Regions from separate parts of the Burkholderia sp. 22PA0099 genome, predicted to be linked through region 1. Evidence: predicted binding sites of a transcription regulator. Region 1 holds the regulator's gene; the other holds the start of a gene.
What was found. The regulator FliA, encoded in region 1, starts transcription of late flagellar genes. The targets are predictions, from matches to a motif close to CTAAAGTTTNNNNNNNNNNNGCCGNTA.
Positions count from the first base shown of each region.

Region 2: the regulator FliA is predicted to act here: its motif matches at 7,588-7,614, upstream of AB4851_RS30880 (DUF4088 family protein).

Region 1 covers NZ_CP163165.1:58,504-68,037, forward strand. Annotated here, with positions in the region: gene ahcY (adenosylhomocysteinase) at 1-1,153, opposite strand, end outside; S-adenosyl-L-homocysteine riboswitch at 1,255-1,322, opposite strand; gene AB4851_RS15530 (RNA polymerase sigma factor FliA) at 1,487-2,248, opposite strand; gene AB4851_RS15535 (MinD/ParA family protein) at 2,275-3,087, opposite strand; gene flhF (flagellar biosynthesis protein FlhF) at 3,080-4,840, opposite strand; gene flhA (flagellar biosynthesis protein FlhA) at 4,837-6,942, opposite strand; gene flhB (flagellar biosynthesis protein FlhB) at 6,939-8,141, opposite strand; gene AB4851_RS15555 (VOC family protein) at 8,657-9,178, opposite strand; gene AB4851_RS15560 (DUF3443 domain-containing protein) at 9,445-9,534, opposite strand, start outside.
Region 2 covers NZ_CP163165.1:3,498,400-3,507,933, reverse strand. Annotated here, with positions in the region: gene AB4851_RS30920 (DUF6600 domain-containing protein) at 1-436, opposite strand, end outside; gene AB4851_RS30915 (ArsR/SmtB family transcription factor) at 663-1,370, opposite strand; gene AB4851_RS30910 (hypothetical protein) at 1,506-1,658, shown strand; gene AB4851_RS30905 (acyl-CoA thioesterase) at 1,749-2,258, shown strand; gene fumC (class II fumarate hydratase) at 2,362-3,756, opposite strand; gene AB4851_RS30895 (MATE family efflux transporter) at 4,023-5,414, opposite strand; gene AB4851_RS30890 (RNA-binding S4 domain-containing protein) at 5,547-5,765, opposite strand; gene AB4851_RS30885 (hypothetical protein) at 6,153-6,539, shown strand; gene AB4851_RS30880 (DUF4088 family protein) at 6,674-7,462, opposite strand; gene AB4851_RS30875 (AzlD domain-containing protein) at 7,763-8,101, opposite strand; gene AB4851_RS30870 (AzlC family ABC transporter permease) at 8,098-8,889, opposite strand; gene AB4851_RS30865 (AraC family transcriptional regulator) at 8,938-9,534, opposite strand, start outside.

The sequences.
Region 1 (9,534 bases):
CCAGGCGGCCTTCGGCCAGCAGGATCACGCGCTTGCCGTCCGGGAAGATGATGTGGTCGACCTGCGGCTTGATGTTGTCCCACTGGTACTGGCGGGTCGACGCGATGTCGATTTCGGAATCGAAGTGGCCGATGTTGCAGACGATCGCGTTGTGACGCATCGCCTTCATGTGGTCATGGCCGATCACGTGGAAGTTGCCGGTGGCCGTCACGAAGATGTCGGCCTTGTCGGCGGCGTATTCCATCGTCACGACGCGGTAGCCTTCCATCGCCGCCTGCAGCGCGCAGATCGGATCGATTTCCGTGACCCACACGGTCGCACCGAGGCCACGCAGCGATTGCGCGCAGCCCTTGCCCACGTCGCCGTAGCCGGCCACCACCGCGATCTTGCCCGCGATCATCACGTCGGTCGCGCGCTTGATGCCGTCCACCAGCGATTCGCGGCAGCCGTACAGGTTGTCGAACTTCGACTTGGTGACCGAATCGTTGACGTTGAACGCCGGGAACGGCAGGCGGCCGTCCTTTTCCATCTGGTACAGACGGTGCACGCCGGTGGTGGTTTCTTCCGTCACGCCCTTGATGTGCGCGAGGCGCGTCGAGTACCACACCGGATCGGCGTCGAGGTGCGCGGCGATCGACTTGTACAGCGCGACTTCTTCCTCGTTGGTCGGCTTGGCGATCACCGAGCGATCCTTCTCGGCCTTCGCGCCGAGGATCAGCAGCAACGTGGCGTCGCCGCCGTCGTCGAGGATCATGTTGGCGAATTCGCCGTTCGGCCATTCGAAGATGCGGTGCGAGAACTCCCAGTATTCGTCGAGCGATTCGCCCTTGAACGCGAACACCGGCACGCCGGCTTCGACGATGGCCGCGGCCGCGTGATCCTGCGTCGAGAAGATGTTGCACGAGGCCCAGCGCACGTCGGCGCCGAGCGCCTTCAGCGTCTCGATCAGCACGCCCGTCTGGATCGTCATGTGCAGCGAACCGGCGATGCGCGCGCCCTTCAGCGGCTGCGATGCCTTGTTTTCCTCGCGGATCTGCATCAGGCCGGGCATTTCGGTCTCGGCGATGTTCAGTTCCTTGCGGCCCCAGGCGGCCAGCGCCAGGTCGGCGACGAGGTAATCGTTGGAAGCTTTCGAATCGATAACGGCGTTCATCACGCCCTCCTTTCTTGATGGATCAAAGATTGGTGACGTGAGCGCCGTTCAAGGAGCGACTCGCTGGCCGGAGGGTTCGTGGGGACGGACCCGCCGGGCGGTGCGGGCCGCGCGGTGAAGATTTCCGAGCCTGGCGGGCAGGACGCCCGTCGCAACGCTCCTCGGAAACGAGCACGGATTGTAGCAAACAGTCGTGAACAATTCCCACACGCACGGCGCGGGATTCGACGGCCGAAATCCCGCGATCGATCGCGACGATGGCGGCAGGCGGGCACTCGCCTGCGGGCCTCGTGCGGCGCGCCGTGGCGCACTGCGGCACCCGATACGCGGCGCTCAGTGTTCGGCGCCGACCCAGGCCTGTTCGCGCAGGCGGGCGCGCAGACGCGCCACGGCCTGGCTGTGCAACTGGCACACGCGCGATTCGCTGACCTCCAGCACCGCGCCGATTTCGCGCAGATTCAGCCCGCGCTCGTAATACAGCGACATCAGCAATTTCTCGCGCTCGGGCAGGCGATCGATCGCCTCCACCAGCGCGGCGCGCAGGTGATCGTCGAGCAGCGCCGACAGCGGGTCCGAATGGTCCACGCGATAGCGGTCGAGGAACGGCTCGTCGTCGGCGGAGCGGTCGAAATCCTCGTAATAGATCAACTGGCTGCCGTGCAGATCCTGCAGCATCGACTGGTACTCGTCGAGCGGCATCTCCAGGTGCGTGGCGATCTCGGTTTCGTTGGCCGGGCGGCCGAGCTTCTGCTCGACGCGGTGCACGGCCTGCTCCACCTCGCGCGAGGTCTTGCGCAGGCTGCGCGGCAACCAGTCGTTGCTGCGCAGCTCGTCGAGCATCGCACCGCGAATGCGCTGCGTCGCGTAGGTTTCGAACTGCGCGCCCTGATCTTCCTTGTAGCGGCCGGCCGCGTCGAGCAGGCCGATCATGCCGGCCTGGATCAGGTCGTCGAGATCGACGCTGGCCGGCATCTTCGCGACCAGTTGCAGGCCCAGACGACGCACCAGCGGCGCATATTTCGCGAGCACCTCGGCTTGCCCCATCCCGGCCTCGGCCATCGCCGACGTGGACAGTTTTCCTTGAGCGTTGTACATCGGCTCTCTCCTGGTAGCCCTTTGGGTCAGGCGGCTTGCGCCGCACCCCGTTCGACGGCCGGCGTAGCGGCGAACGGCCGGCCGGCGACCGGCGCCGAACGCATCGGCCAGTACAGCAGGTCCGACGCGATCTGCCGGTAGTCGCGCGCGGCGGCGGCCGACGGAAACGCGTCCACCACCGTGTGCACCAGTTCGCGGGCGCGCGCGACGAGCGGATCGGCGCTGACGTAGCCGCCTTCTTCCAGCGCGACCGTCAGGTAGCGCCCCGCCACGCCGGCCAGATTCTCGTAGGCGGCGCGCGCATCGGCTTCGCTCTGCACGTGGTTGATCAGCACGCGGAACTGCGCGAGCGCGTGCGCGTAGTGCAGGCGCTTCATGCAGGCATAGGCTTCGGTGATCGCCGCGCCGGCCACCCGCGTGACGATCAGCACGTCGTGCGCGGCGCGCGCGAGCGCCGACAGCGCACCGTTCGCGTCGCGCTGGGCGTCCACCAGCACGATGTCCGCCGCGCCGTCGAGATAGGCGGCCAGGCGCTCGTCGTCGTAGCCGTCGCGCGCCAGATCGGCCGCCACGCACAGCGAGAAGCCGGCCTCGTGACGCACCGTGGTGCCGGTGCGCAACCAGGCGCCGGCCAGCGTCGCGGTGGCGGATTCCACGTCCGAGCGCTCGTCGACCACCAGCACGTCCTTGCCGAGCGCGGCCAGCGCGGCGGCCAGATTGACGACCGCCGAGGTGCAGCCGACGCCCGACGGGCCGCCGGTGACCGCAACGATCCGGGTGGCGCGGCCGGCCAGCAAGCGCCGCAATCCTTCGGCCTGATCGGTAGTGCGCTTATCCAAAGTAGACCTCGTGTTGTCCGGCGCCCGGGCGGCCGGCCAGAGCCGACAGCATGCCGGGCAGTTCGTCTTCGTGCGGCACGAACGGCGAGCCGTCGCGCGGCACGCAGAACGCGCTCTTGAGCAGGAACTTGCGGGTGGCGACGTACAGGTTCTCCGGCACCTTCTGGCCGGTCGACACGTAGTGCACCGGCAGTTGGTAGCGGATCACCGTGTCGAGCACGCTGCCGAGGTTGGTGGCCTCGTCGAGCTTGGTCAGGATGCAGCCGGCGAGATCGGTCTGACCCGCGCCGCGATAGGCCTGCACCACTTCGTTGAGCGTATCGCCGTGGCTGGTCGCCGACATCAGCAGCAGCCGCTGCACGCGCGAATCGGCGCCTTGCAGCATCGCGATCTGGTCGGACACGGTGCGGTCGCGCTGGCTCATGCCGATCGTGTCGATCAGCACGATGTGCTTGTTGCGCAGCTCCGAGAGCGCCAGTTGCAGATCGCCGCCGTCCTTCACCGCATGCACCGGCACGCCGAGAATCCGGCCGAAGATGCGCAGTTGTTCGTGGCCGCCGATCCGGTAGCTGTCGGTGGTCAGCAGCGCGACCTTGCTGGCGCCGAAGCGCATCACGCAGCGCGCGGCCAGCTTGGCGGTGGTGGTGGTCTTGCCCACGCCGGTCGGCCCCATCAGCGCGAACACGCCGCCGCGCTCCATCAGCGCATCCTCGCTGTCGAGCACCGGCAGGTTGCCGGCCAGCACCGTTTCGGCCCATTCGCAGGCGCCTTCGAAGCTGCCCGCCGACACGTCGGCCGGCAGGTTGTCGACCAGGGTGCGCACCAGTTGCGCCGAGAAGCCGGCCGAGAACAGGCGCTTGGTCAGCGCGCCATGCAGCGGGCTGCGGCGTTGGCGGTCGCCCCACACGAGGCCGGCGAACTGCTCTTCCATCATGCCGCGCATCGCCGACAGCTCGTTCATCACCGTCTCGTTGACGATCCGCTCGATGCGCGAATTGACTTCGTCGGCGATCGAGGCGGCCGGCGTCTGGGTGCCGCGCACCACGCGTTCGGCGAGCTTGGCGACGGCCGGCGAGATCGCCGGGGCAACCGCAGCGGCCGGGGCGGCCGGGCGTTGCGGCGGCTCCACGCGGGCGGCGACGTTGCGCACGATGTCGCGCGCCCATTCGGGCGTCGCGCTGTCGTCGAGCGCCGCATTCAATTCGGCGGCCGTGACCGGCTCGCCGCGTGCGGCCGGGGCCGAGATCGCATCGTGCTGGCGCGTCAGGCGGCGCGCGTGCTCGACGAGCCACGGGGCCGGCGTGGACGGCGCGACGGCCGGGGCCGGTTCGTAGGCGGGTGCAACGGCGGCCGGGGCGGCCGGGGCGGCGTCGTGCTGGTCGTCGTCGCCCAGGTCGTAGCGCGAGGCAGCCGAGGCCGGTTCCGTGGTGTCGGCGCTCGCGCCGAACATCGACGAGAACACGTCGCCCGAGGCGTACGGATTGGCCGGCATGCGCGGCGCGGCGGGCGCGGCGGCAGCGTTGGCGGCCGGCGCCGGGCGGGCGGCGGGCGGCAGCGCGCGGGCCTGCGCGGGCGCGGCGGCCGGCGATTTCGGTGCCAGCGCGGCCAGCTCGGCGTCCGCGAGCGCGACGATTTCGACCGAACCGTCGTCGAGCGTGCGGTTCGACAGCACGACGGCATCGCCGCCAAGCGCTTCACGCACCAGACGCAGTGCGTCGCGGCTCGTTGCGCCAGTAAATTTGCGGATGTTCAAGCGTTACCCCCGATGACGTTCGTGACTTTGATCGTGCGTGTTTCCGGCACTTCGGCATAGGACAGCACTTTCAGTTGCGGCAGGCTGCGGCGCAGGAAACGCGCGAGCATCGCGCGCAGCGCGTGCTGCACCAGCAGCACGGGCGGCAGCCCCATGTTCTGCTGCCGCAGCATCGCTTCTTGCGTGCCGATCAGCAGCGTGTGCGCGAGACCCGGTTCGAGACCGGGGTTCGCGCCCGTGGCGAGCGCTTGCGACAGCACCCGCTCCAAATTCGCATCGATACCCATCACCTGCATTTCGCCGGTGCCCGGATACCACTGTTGCGTGATCGCGCGTCCCAGCGCGAGCCGCACCACGGCGGTCAGTTCGTACGGGTCGGTGATGCGTCCCGACTGCTCCGACACGGCTTCGATGATGGTGCGCATGTCGCGGATCGGCACGCCTTCTTCCAGCAGGTTCTGCAGCACGCGTTGCAGCGTGGTCAGCGAAACCGTCTTCGGCACCAGATCCTCGATCAGCGACGGCGCGTCGCGGCCGGTGCGCTCCAGCAGCGCCTGCACTTCCTGGCGGCCGAGCAGCTCGGCGGCGTGCTGCACCACCAGATGGTTCAGGTGGGTGGCGATCACGGTGCTGGCGTCCACCACGGTGTAGCCGTACACCTGCGCCTGTTCGCGCTGCGACACGTCGATCCACACCGCCGGCAGGCCGAACGCCGGGTCGCGCGTCTGCGCGCCGGGCAGCGCGGCCGTGACCTGGCCCGGGTTGATCGCCAGCCACTGGCCCGGAAACGCTTCGCCGGTGCCCACCTCGACGCCCTTCAGCGCGATGCGATAGCCGTTCGGGCGCAGCTCCAGGTTGTCGCGGATATGAATCACCGGCGGCAGGAAACCGATTTCCTGCGCGAACTTCTTGCGGATGCTCTTGATGCGCTTGAGCAGTTCGCCATCGCCGCTGTTGTCGACCAGCGAGATCAGCCGGTAGCCCACTTCGAGGCCCAGCGGATCGATCAGCGTGACGTCTTCCCAGGTGGCTTCGTGGCTGTCGGCCGGCAGCGCGGCGGGCGGCGCGATCTCGGTCACGTCGCCGGAGGCGCGCTTGGCGGCCTCGCGGCGGCTCATCGAGCGCGCCAGCCAGATCAGCCCGCCGCCCAGCAGCAGGAAGGCGAAGTGCGGCATGTTCGGGATCAGGCCCATCACCGCGATGATCACGCCGGTAATGAGCAGCACGCGCGGGTTGGCGAACAACTGGCCGGTGATCTGGGTGCCGATGTCCTCGTCGGTCGCCACGCGCGAGACGATCACGCCGGCCGCGGTCGAGATCACCAGCGACGGGATCTGCGCGACCAGGCCGTCGCCGATCGTCAGCAGCGTGTAGTTCTTGCCCGCGGCGGCAAAGCTCATGTCGTGCTGCACGATGCCGACGATCAGGCCGCCCAGCACGTTGATCACCATGATGATCAGGCCCGCGATCGCGTCGCCGCGCACGAACTTCGAGGCGCCGTCCATCGAGCCGTAGAACTCGGCTTCCTGCGCCACCGCGACCCGGCGCTTGCGGGCCTGGTCCTCGTTGATCAGGCCGGCGTTCAGGTCGGCGTCGATCGCCATCTGCTTGCCGGGCATCGCGTCGAGCGTGAAGCGCGCCGACACTTCGGCGATCCGCCCCGCGCCCTTCGTGATCACCGTGAAGTTGATGATCATCAGGATCACGAACACCACGATGCCGACCGCGAAGTTGCCGCCCACCAGGAAGTGACCGAACGCCTCGATCACCTGGCCGGCCGCGTCGGGGCCGGTGTGACCTTCGAGCAGCACCACGCGCGTGGAAGCGACGTTCAGCGACAGGCGCAGCAGCGTCGAGAACAGCAGCACGCTCGGGAACGCCGCGAAATCGAGCGGCTTCATGGTGTACATGCTGACCAGCAGCACCATCACCGCCAGCGCGATGTTGAACGTGAACAGCAGATCCAGCAGGAACGGCGGCAGCGGCAGGATCATCATGCCGAGGATCATGACGATCAGCACCGGGCCGGCCAGCGCGCGCAGGTTCGCCACGTCGAGGCGGCCGGCGCGCTTGGCGCCCGGAAGCGAGGTCGGCGTGCTCATGCGGCGCCTCCGGTGCGGCCGCCGAGCGCTTCGTCGGCTTCCTCGGCTTCGTCTTCGTCGGCAATCTCGCTGCCCTTGTCGAGTTCGGCCGGCACGTCGAGGCCGGTCGGCTCGGCCGGGAACGCGCCGCCTTCGCTGCGGAAACGCTTGAGCTGGTAGACCCACGCCAGCACTTCGGCCACGGCGCCGTACAGCGGGCCGGGGATCTCGCGTTCGAGATCGACGTTGTGATACAGCGCACGCGCGAGCGGCGGCGCTTCGAGAATCGGCACGCGATGTTCCTCGGCAAGTTCGCGAATGCGGGCGGCGACCAGGTTCACGCCCTTGGCGACCACCTTCGGCGCGCGCATTTCGCCGTCGGCGTAGCGCAGCGCAACCGCGAAGTGGGTCGGGTTGGTAACGACCACATCGGCCTTCGGCACGTTGGACATCATGCGGCGGCGCGCCATCGCGCGCTGCTGCTGGCGGATGCGGCCCTTCACGTGCGGATCGCCTTCGTTTTCGCGGTGCTCGCGCTTCACTTCTTCCTTCGTCATGCGCAGCTTCTTGTTGTGCTGCCACATCTGGTACGGCACATCGAGGGCCGCCACCACCAGCGTGCCGGCGACCGTCATGCCGCAGCACACGGCGATCAGGTGCATCGCATCGGCCAGCGCTTCGTGCAGCGGCAGCGTGGCGAGCGCGAGCAGGTCGTCGCGGCTGCGCCAGATCGCGACGCCGCCGATGCCGCCCACCACCAGCGTCTTGACCAGCGCCATGCCGAGCTGGATCACGCCTTTCGGCGAGAACACGCGGCCCAGGCCGGTAATCGGGTTCAGGCGGTCGAACTTGACGCCGATCGCCTTGGACGAGAGCAGCCAGCCGCCCAGCGCCAGCGGCGCGGCGAGCGCGGCCAGGCCGGTCAGCGCGAGCACCGGGGCCACCGCGCTCAGGCCTTCCATGCCGGCGCGGCCGGCGCCGGTCAGCATGGCATTGGTATCGAACGCGCTGGCGTGGTCGAAGCGCAGCGCGCCTTCGAGCATGGTGCGCAGATGCAGGCCGATCGGGCCGGACAGCAGCCAGGCGCCGTAGAAGCCGGCCGCGAGCAACGCGAACGACGACAGCTCGCGCGAGCGCGCGACCTGCCCCTCCTCCCGCGCCTTTTCACGGCGCCGGGGGGTGGCTTCTTCGGTTTTCTCGAGATCGCTGTCCTCTGCCACTGCAGCCTCCGGGGGAAACAGCGGGATGCCGTTTCCAGTGCATCGATTATTGATGGACGTGTCGAGCGGCGATCGGTCGAGGAAAGCAGGGAAACCGGGGTATTTCCGGCGATGGAGTCGGGTGGGCGGTAAAAACGACAGGGCGGCGGGCAGGTGCGCCGGGGGATCGCGGGTAGCTTGAGGCCGGGATGGGCGGCTCGGCGGGAGCACGGCCAGACATGACCGGGGCGGCGGGACGACGGCCCAACTCGGCACGGACGACGGCGACAAAACGGAAACAGCCGGCGAACGAGGCAACGGCGGGCGGTAGCGGTAGCGGTAGCGGTAGCGGTAGCGGCATCGGCATCGGCATCGGCATCGGCAACGGCATCGGCATCGGCATCGGCATCGGCATCGGCATCGGCATCAACGATAACGCCAGCCGGCCCGAGCGCGGCTTGGCGAGCCGGCATGGAGGCGGCGGCGATCGGAACGCGGCCGATCCGATCGCCCCGCGCCGTCCGTGCCGGCCTGCCTCAACCCACCGCCGCGCGCTCCAACCCTGCCAGATCGAGCTTCTTCATCGCCATCAACGCGGCCATCACACGGCCGGACTGCGCCGCGTCGGCGTCGCCGAGCAGCGCCGGCAACTGCACCGGGACGATCTGCCACGACACGCCGAAACGGTCCTTGAGCCAGCCGCATTGTTGCGCCGCCGCATCGCCACCGTCGGCCAGCGCGGCCCAGTAGCGGTCGATCTCGGCCTGGTTCTCGCAATTGACGACGAACGACACGGCCGGCGTGATCCGGAACACCGGCCCGCCGTTGATCGCCGAGAACGCCTGGCCGGCCAGCTCGAAACCGACCGTCATGACCGTGCCCTCGGGCTGGCCGGCGGCGCGCGCGCCCTCCTTGCCGTAGCGGGCCACGCGCGTGATGCGCGAATCGTCGAACACCGACACGTAGAAATGCGCCGCCGCCTCGGCGTCGTGCTCGAACCACAGGAACGGCGTGATGCGCTGGATCGACGGCCGCGCCGTCGCAGGGGTCAAGGTCATGGCCTGTCTCCGGATCGTCTCGCCGAGGCCGGCCGGTGCGCGTCGGCGCGGATGCCGGCGGTTTCCGGCAGGATTCGGCGAGCTTCGTTGAAGCCGCGCGCGCGTCGGGCACGCCCGGCCGGTTTTCGATGATAGGCCGCCGGCGCCGTCACCCGCAAAAAACGAAAAAGGGCGCGACCGTCGCGACCGCCCCTGCCGGAGCGGTGCGCGAGGTCGCGCCCTTCGAACCTTTGTGCAAAGCCGGCGGTTCGGCCGGCTCAGGCGGCTTACAGCGCCACGTAAGGTGTCTGCGTACCGCCGATCAAACGCTGGTCGATGCCGAAGTAGATGCTGCGGCCGTAGAAGTGCGGCAGGCC
Region 2 (9,534 bases), 790 kb from region 1:
CGCCGGGTGTCAGTTCGCGCACGTGCGTCGACAGCGTGCCGATGCCCACCTTCAATTGCGTGCTGCTGTCGTCGAGATTGAGAATCGCGAGCGACGTCGATTGGTCGAGCCGCACGGCCGTCGAGCCGATATGCAGTTCCGAGCGCGCACCCTGGTCGTTCCAGAGCTGATCGCCGCTGGTCAGCGGGCGGTTGACGGTCGCGTACGACCAGTCGCTCGCGCCGGCCGGCTCGGTCGTGACCGGGCCGGACAGGTAATCGAGCCGCGCGACGCGCGACGGCGGATCGCCGCCGGCTTGCTGCGCCGTGGGCGCGCCGTCCGGCGCGGGCGGTGTCTGGGCGAACGCGGGCGGCAGCGCGGCGGCGAGCGTCGCGATCGCGAGCAGCGTCGAGGCCGCCAGTGAACTGAGGGAATACGGAGCGCGGAGCGAGGTCATGTCGGACTCGTTATGGATCGTCGCGGGCGCGTACCTGGCCCGCGTGCGCCCACTGTACCCGCGCTCCGTGTATCCGGTTCGCCGCTTTTGTAATGCGCCTATGCACGGCGTAACAAAGCATGTCGCCGCCCGCGCGCCGCTCGTTGGCGGCCTTTACTGCGGGCTTCACGGCTGGCCTCGCGGCGGCCATTCCGGCGGGTTTCACGCCGGGCCTCGCGGCGTGCCGTCAGGCGTCCGCCAGCAGCGCCTCGAAACGGCGCTGCCCGTCGGGCGTGATGCGCAGCACGCGCGGCTGGCTGGCCGGCTCGACCCAGCGTGCGTCGAGCCAGGCGTCGAGCAGCGCCGCGCCGAGCGCGCCGGCCAGATGCACGCGCCGCTCGCTCCAGTCGAGGCAGGTGCAGGCGAAGCGCCGCTTGCGCTGACGTTGCGCGCCGATATCGATGCGCCAGCGCTGCGCGAACGCGGCCGCGCCGAGCGGCGTCACGTCCACCTCGCGCTCGCGGGTGGCGAGCCAGCCGCGTTCGAGCATGCGGTCGTACACGCGCACGGCCAGTTCGCCGGCCATGTGGTCGTAGCAGGTGCGCGCGTGGCGCATTGCCGGCGGCACGGTGCGCGCGGCGGACGGTGTCGGGCGCGTGGCCGCCGTGGCCTGCGCGAGATTGGCGAGCGCCTCGATCGAGGCGGCGATGTCGGGCGAGGCGATCCGGTAATAGCGATGGCGGCCGCGCACTTCCAGCGCGAGCAGGCCGCCGTCGCTCAAACGCGCCAGATGCGCGCTGCCGGCCGACGGCGAAAGCCCGGCGATCTGCGTCAGTTCGCCGGCCGGGCGTGCGCTGCCGTCCATCAGCGCCCACAGCATCGCCGCGCGGCCGGGGTCGGCCAGCAGCGCGCCGATCCGGCTCAGGCCGGGAAAGTGCGGGTCGGTCGCGATCATGGGCGGCTCCTGGGGGCGATGAGAATCCGCGTAGTGTAGGTGCGTCCGGCATCCGACGCTTCACCCGATCGTGAAACGTGGAATGCACGGAGCGCCGCGTAGAATGCGGCCATCGAACCTCGAGGAACGGACATCATGCGCGGAAGGATCAGGATGCTGCTGGCGGCGCTCGTGGCGGCCGGCTGTTGCGCGGGCTGCGCGAACGGCGGCGGCGGTGCCTCGGACGGCGGCCACGGCAGCATCGAGATGTACGGCACGATCGATCAGGGCATCACCGTCCACAACTGACGCAAGCAGGGCGCGCCGCGTCGGGGCGGCGCGCCGGCCCGGCCCCGTATAATCGGCGTTCCCACACGATACCGTCGAAACGGAGCCCAGATGTCGAACTCATCGCCCACCGCGCCCCTCGATCGCACCGAGACCGTGTTCCGTTTTCTCGCCGAGCCCACCTCGGTGAACTTCGGCGGCAAGGTCCACGGCGGTGCGCTGATGAAATGGATCGACGAGACCGCCTACGCCTGTGCGGCGATCTGGTCGAGCCGCTATTGCGTGACCGTCAGCGTCGGCAATATTCGTTTCCAGCGGCCGATCCTGGTCGGCAACCTGGTCGAACTGAAGGCGCGTGTGGTCGCGACGGGCCGCACCAGCATGCATATTCACGTCTCGGTGCACGCGGGCGACCCGAAGGGCGGCGTGCTGCGCCAGACCACCGATTGCATGGTGGTGTTCGTCGCCGTCGACGAGAACGGCAACCCGCTGCCGGTGCCGCCGTTCGTGCCGAGCAACGATGAAGAGCGCCGCCTCCAGCAATACGCGATGGACGTGCGCGCCGCGCTCGACAAGATCGTCGAACTGAAGCCCGAGGAAGTCGCGAAGGGCAGCGTCTGAACGGCGCGCCGCACGCCTCCTCGCAAAACGACAAGGCCGGCATTTGCCGGCCTTGTTCGTCGAGGGCGTTCAGCACGCCCTTTGGCGGCTCGTGCGGCGAAGCTCAGTGGTTGCCGATCATCTCGCCCGGCTTGACCCATTCGTCGAACTGGGCATCCGTCACGTAGCCGAGCGCCAGCGCGGAAGCCTTCAGCGTGGTGCCTTCCTTGTGCGCCTTCTTCGCGATCTGCGCAGCCTTGTCGTAGCCGATGTGCGGATTGAGCGCCGTCACCAGCATCAGCGATTCGTTGAGCAGCGTATCGATGCGCGGGCGGTTCGGCTCGATGCCCACCGCACAGTGATCGTTGAAGCTCAACGCGCCGTCGGCCAGCAGACGCACCGATTGCAGCACGTTGTGCGCGATCATCGGGCGGAACACGTTCAGCTCGAAATTGCCGCTCGCCCCGCCGAAGTTGACGGCCACGTCGTTGCCGAACACCTGGCAGCACAGCATCGTCACGGCTTCGGACTGGGTCGGGTTGACCTTGCCCGGCATGATCGAGCTGCCCGGCTCGTTCTCCGGGATCGACAGCTCGCCGAGGCCGCAGCGCGGGCCGCTCGCGAGCCAGCGCACGTCGTTGGCGATCTTCATGAGGCTGGCGGCGACCGTTTTCAGCGCGCCGTGCGCGAACACCAGCGCGTCGGCCGCGGCCATCACCTCGAACTTGTTGGGCGCGGTCACGAACGGCAGTTGCGTGAGCTTGCCGATCTCGCCGGCCACGGCCGCCGCGAACTTCGGATGCGCGTTCAGGCCGGTGCCGACCGCCGTGCCGCCCTGCGCGAGTTCGTACAGGTGCGGCAGCGTCGATTCGACGTGGCGGATGCCGTGATCGAGTTGCGCGACATAGCCCGAGAATTCCTGGCCGAGCGTGAGCGGCGTGGCGTCCTGCAAGTGGGTGCGGCCGATCTTGACGATCTCGGCGAACGCCTTCGATTTCTCGTTGAGCGTGGCGCGCAGGCGCTTGAGCGCCGGCAGCAACTGCGTGTGGATCGCGAACGCGGCGGCGATGTGCATGGCCGTCGGGAATACGTCGTTCGACGATTGGCCGCGGTTCACGTCGTCGTTCGGGTGAACCTTGCGCGACTCGCCGCGCACGCCGCCGAGCAGCTCGCTGGCGCGGTTCGCGATGACCTCGTTGAGGTTCATGTTGGTCTGCGTGCCCGAGCCCGTTTGCCAGACGGCCAGCGGGAATTCCTCGGGATGACGGCCGGCGATGATCTCGTCGGCGGCCGCGACGATCGCGTCGGCCTTGTCATTGGCCAGCACGCCGAGTTCGCGGTTGACGCTGGCGGCCGCGCGCTTGATCAGCGCGAGCGCGTGGATCAGTTCGGGCGACTGCTTTTCCGTCGAGATCTTGAAGTTCTGCAGCGACCGCTGCGTTTGCGCGCCCCACAGGCGGGCGTCCGGCACGGCGATTTCGCCGAACGTATCGCGTTCCATCCGTACTGCTTCGCTCATCTTGATGACTCCGTCACGAGAATTGGCTCCGCCGCGCGCGGCGGCGCGGCACGAAAGCGTAGGTGGGGACGGGCACCGTTCTCATGACGGCGTCCAGAGGCGACAAGCATAGCGCCGGGCGCGATTTTACGTCGGCTGGCGGCGCGACGGGCAATGGGACGGGCGCGCGTGCGGGTATCGGCGCGGGGGGGCGCAGGCGTAAAACCCGGGGAAGCAGGCAACCGGCCCGCGCGCCGTCGTGGCGTGCGCGACCGGCTGCCGAACGGTCAGTGCGCGCTGCCGCGCGCCGCGCGGGTCTTGCTGTGGAAGCGCCAGGTCATCAGCACGGCGACGCTCGCGAGCCCCGCCGCCAGCCCCCACCACAGCCCGCGCGCGCCGAGCCCGACGTGGAACGCGAACCAGTAGCCGACCGGAAAGCCGACGCCCCAGTAGCCGAGCGTCGCGACGATCATCGGGATGCGCGTGTCCTTCAGGCCGCGCAGGCAGCCCGAGCCGACCGTCTGCATGCCGTCGACGATCTGGAACAGGGCGGCGATCGCGAGCAACTGCGTGGCCAGCGCGACGGTGCCGGCGTTCTTCGGGTCGCCCAGATCCAGGTACAGCCCGACGATCGCGTGCGGCGCGGCGATCAGCAACAGCCCCGACAGCGACATGAACGCCACGCCCAGCCCGATCGCGGCGAAGCCCGCGTGCCGTGCCGCCAGCGGCGCGCCCGCGCCCATCCAGTAGCCCACCCGCACATTGGCCGCCTGGCCGATCGCCAGCGGCACCATGAACATGACCGAGGCCACGTTCAGCGCGATCTGGTGCGCCGCCAGCGACGATTCGCCGAGCACGCCGATGGTCAGGCCGGTGGCGAGGAACAACGTCGATTCGACCCCGTAGGTGATCGCGACCGGCCAGCCGACGCTGACCAGCTCGCCCATCAGCGGCAGCTTCGGTCGCGACGCCGCCACGAAATGGCGGAACGCCGGGCGGCCGTGCAGCAGCAGGACCAGCGCGATGGCCGTCAGCCAGATCGACAGCGTGGTGGCCACCGCCGAGCCGAGAAAGCCGAGGCGCGGCAGGCCGAACGCGCCGTGGATCAGGCCGTAGTTCAGGACCGCGTTCACGCCGACGCTCGCGATCGACACCCACAGCAGCCGGCGCGCCGCGCCGATCGCCGGCAGGAACGCGCGCATCAGGCCCACGCCGATCAGGCTGCCGGGCGCGGCGAAGCACAGCACGCGGCAGTATTCGCCGATGTTGCGCGCCAGCTCGGCCGGCTCGTGAAACATCAGCAGCAACGGCTCGGCAAACAGCAGCACGACGATGGCCGGCACCGCCAGCAGCAGCGACAGCGCCACGCCTGTCCAGTAGATGTGCGGGATGCGGTCGTCGTCCTGCGCGCCGCGCGCGTGGGCGACGCTGACGCTGACCGAGGTCAGCACGCCTTGCAGCACCGTGACGACCACGAAGAACAGCGTTGCGCCGAGGCCGCCTGCCGCGAGCGCGTCGGGGCCGAGCGAGCCGAGCAGGACGGTGTCGGTCACGCTCATCGCCATCTGCGACAACTGGGCGATCGCGAGCGGCGCGGCGAGACGGGCGGTGTCGGCGGCGTGACGGGAAAAGGAAGGCGGCGGCGCGTGGGCCGCGCGCGGGAGGCCGGGAAGCGACATGAAGGGCCGCGGGAAGACAGGCCCGCGCTCTCGGTTGTTGTAGTGAGACGGCAAGCTTACGGTTTTCCTGCACGGCTGTCGAATCGACATGCCGGGCAGCGGCGGGCGCCGCTCGGGCACCCGCGTCGGCGCTCAGGCGCCGTGGACGGCGATCCGCGTGTCTTCGAACAGCACCACCTGGCCCGCGCGGATCTTGCAGGTCTTGCGCAGCTCGGTCGCGCCGTCCACCTTGACGGCGCCCGAGGCGACCAGCACCTTCGCGGAGCCGCCGCTGTCGGCCACGCCGGAGATCTTGAGCAGGTTGTGCAGTTCGACGTAATCGCCGGTCAGCGTGAAATCGAGGTTGGGCATGGGGCGATGCGCGCGAACGGCGCGCAATGTGTAAAAAAGCAAGGCTCGCATCATAAGCCAGCGCGCGGCCGGGGGCGAGCGCGGCGCGCGAAACCGCCGGATTGGCGGGCTGGAGCGGGTTCGGCCGGTGTGGGCGCGGAACGGGAACGTTCGCTGCGTCAGGAAACGGGACCGGAAGCGAAGATCCCGATCCCGAGGCGCCGGCGGATGGCCCATGTAAGTGGATGTATGCCAACCGTCAGCAAATGCAAGCTTGGGTAACAGTCGGCGTTTCCGGCGAACCGGCCGCGGCACGGGCCGGTCTGTCTACCAACTGCCGCATGTCGCGGCGGGGCGGTGCGGCCCGTTTCGAAGGCCGCGCCGGCCAATTCCCCGAGGAGGAATGCTATGACCACGATTCGCAAAATGCTGATGAGCGCTGCGCTGGTGACGACGACCGTGTTCGCGGCAACATCCGCGATGGCCCAGGCCGGTGGTGGCGCGGGCGGCGGTGCTGGCGGTGGCGGCGGCGGTGCAGCCGGCGCGGGCGGCCAGTCGGGCGGCACCGGCGGCAACGACGCCGCACCGACCGCACCGGGCAACGGCACGCCCGCCAACAGCGGCGCGATGAGCGCGCCGGGCGCCAAGCACACGATGAAGTCGCATCACGCCAAGACGCGCGCGAACAGCTCGGCGCACGGCGCGAACTCGAAGGCGGGCGATGCCGTGAACGGCAATACGAGCGGGATGTCGCCGGCCGGCAACGGTACGCCGGGTTCGGGCCAGTCGCAGTAAGCGATGCGGCAACAACGGGGCGGGACGCCGATCCGCCTTTGCCGCCGGGCTTGAAAACGGCAACGGGCCGAACCTCGCTTTGTGCGGGGTTCGGCCCGTTTTATGCCGCGCCAGGGCAGGCGCGGCGTACCTCGTTATTGACGCTGCTGCGGTGGCCGTGCCGCCGGGTTCTGCTGCGCGGCCCTGGCCGGCGTGGGCACCATGAAGATGCTGCGCAGCCACGCGGCGAGCCGCGTGAACACGTCGTGCGGTTCCTCGACGAAGATTTCCGGCTTCAGCAGGCGCAGGTATTCCATGATCTGCTGCGCTTCCTGCTTCTGGAACGAGCCGTGCGACAGCCCGAGCCGCAGCAGGCCGCGCAGCTCGCCGAGCTTCTCGCGCGCCGTGCTGCCCACGCTCATCTCGCAGGCCAGCTTGGCTTCGTAGACGCGCTGGCGCAGCGATTCGGCCAGCCGCCAGGCCGGCGTCTGCATGCGCTCCTCGAGCGTCTGGATGTCGTGCACGGCCGATTTGATCTGCGCGGCCAGCGGATCGACCAGCGAGGCGTCGCCCTGCGCTTCCGTGACGATCGCGGCGGCCCAGTCATGGCAGGCCTTCAGCAGTTCGTCGGGAGTCCATTCGCTGCGCGAGGCAAAGCCGAAACCGAACGTTTCCGCCTGACGCATCAGGATCTCGACCACGTTCGGGAATTCCTTGTCGAGCGTGCGCTTGGCCCAGGCGTACTGGCCGCCCTGCAACATGCGCTGCACGGCGTGCTCGGTGAGCGGCACCATGTTGTCGAGCAGCTTGGCGCGCAGGAAATCCTCGAACGAGGGCGTCGCGAACTGCGGATCGAGCTTCAGCGAGACACGCACGAACGCATCGAAATCCTTGCGCAGCGACGTGATGGTGTCGTCCTTGATCGACAGCGTGATATGACCCATGAATTTCTCGGAACGCGGTGGCTGCCGGCGTCGACCGCGCGCCGGCATGCGCCGCCCGCATCGGCCGGCCGTGGCTGATGCCGGCCGGCTCCGTCGCGATTGGCGCCAGGAGGGTTTTCCTCTCTTATCGGCGCGTGCGAAAGAAACTTGAGGGCGTGGGCGCGGGGCGTGCCGGCCGGGCTCGGTCCGTCTGATCCGGCTCCGCTCGACTCGGTTAGGCTCGGCCCGCGCCGGTCCGGACGAGCCCGGCGGTGATTCAGCGGCGAATCCGCTGACAAGTTCGGCGCCCCCCGGCCTGATTCAGGCCGGCAGCCAGCGTGGCATCACCACGCCTTGCCAGACGAAGAACACCGCCAGCCCGACGGCGATCGTCAGGAGCGGCCGGCGCGTGGCGGCCGAGACGATCACAGCCGCCAGGCCACCCACCAGTTGCGGATTGCGCAGGCCGAACTCCACGCCGCCGCCGTGCGGCGCGACCGTCATCGGCACGATGATCGCCGTCAGCACCGTGACGGGCACGAAGCCGAGCGCGGTGCGCACCAGCGGCGGGAACACGAGCCGTTCGCCGAACAGGAACAGCGTCGTGCGGATCGCGTAGGTGACGGCGGCCATGCCGAGCAAAATCAGGACGTAGCTCACGAGGCAGCCTCCGAGCAACGGCGCGCGCGCACGTGATCGCGCAGCGACAGCGCGACGCCCACCGTCACGCCCGCCACCACGGCGGCCAGCAGGTTCAGCTTGTACGGCAGCGCATGGCAAAGCTGGGCGATCACGCCGGCCGTGGCCGCCGCGGCCAGATAGCGGAACGCGGCCAGTTGCGGCACCACGATCGCGATGAACGTGGCGGCCATCGCGAAATCGAGCCCGAGCGCCTGCAGGCCGGGGAACGCCGCGCCGAACAGCAGCCCGACCACGGTCCAGATCTGCCAGTTCACGTACATCGCGACGCCGGAGCCGAGAAAGTAGTGCGGCCCCATTTCGCCGGGGCGCGTGTGGCGGTAGCGCGCGTAGGCCACCGCGAACACCTCGTCGGTCATCAGCGCGCCGAGCGTGGCGCGCCAGCGCAGCGGCAGATGCGCCACATACGGCGCGAGCGTGGCCGAGTAGAGCAGATGGCGCAGGTTGACGATCAGCGTGGTGGCGATCACCACCAGCGCGCCGGCGCCGCCGGCCAGCAGGCCGATCGCGATGAATTGCGCCGAGCCGGCGAACACGATCAGCGACATCAGCTCGCCGTGCCACCAGGCCAGCGGGCCGGCCGTGACGAGCGTGCCGAAGATCACGCCGAACGGCGCGGCGCCGACCATCATCGGAAACGTATCGCGGGCGCCGTCGGCGAATTCGCGCAGCGGGCGCGGCTGGCGCTGCGTGAGGGATGGATTGGGGTGAGACGGGTTCAACGGTGAGTCCTCCTGAACGCCGAGCATAGCGAAGCGGCGTCAGGCAGGCTTGTACGTTCTTGCGCGGCGGTGAACTTACTTCTTCGCGCTCTGCCAGCGGCCCGGCGGCACGCCGAACATCCGTTTGAAGTGGCGCGTGAAATGGCTCTGATCGACGAACCCGCTGGCGGCCGCCACGTCGGCCACGGCCAGGCCCGCGCGCAGCGGCGCGAGCGAGCGGTGCAGGCGCAACTGATTGCGCCACGCGTGCGGCGCCATGCCGGTCGCGCGCGTGAACAGCCGCGCCGCATGGAACGGCGACAGCCCGGCCGCCTCGGCCATTTCGGCCAGCGTGACGGGCGTGGTCAGATCGGCGGCGAGCCGTTCGCGCATGCGCGCGACGCGGGGTTCGTCGGCGGCCGGCACGCCGGCGCGCGGCCGGCCGAGCGCATGCCGCACGAGCAGCGTGGAGAGCGCGTCGAGCAGCGCCGTTTCGGCCGCGAGCGGCTCGACCAGGCCGCGCGGCAGCGGTGGGGCGGCGAGCGGGCCGGGCGGTGGCGGGGGATCGTCGTGGGCCGGCGCGATATCGATGCCGTCCGCTTCGAGCAGACGATGCGCGAGCAGCAGGCGGCGCGCGCAGTCGGGATCGTGCAGCGCGTCGTCGGGGAACCACGGCACCGGTTGCGGCGATCC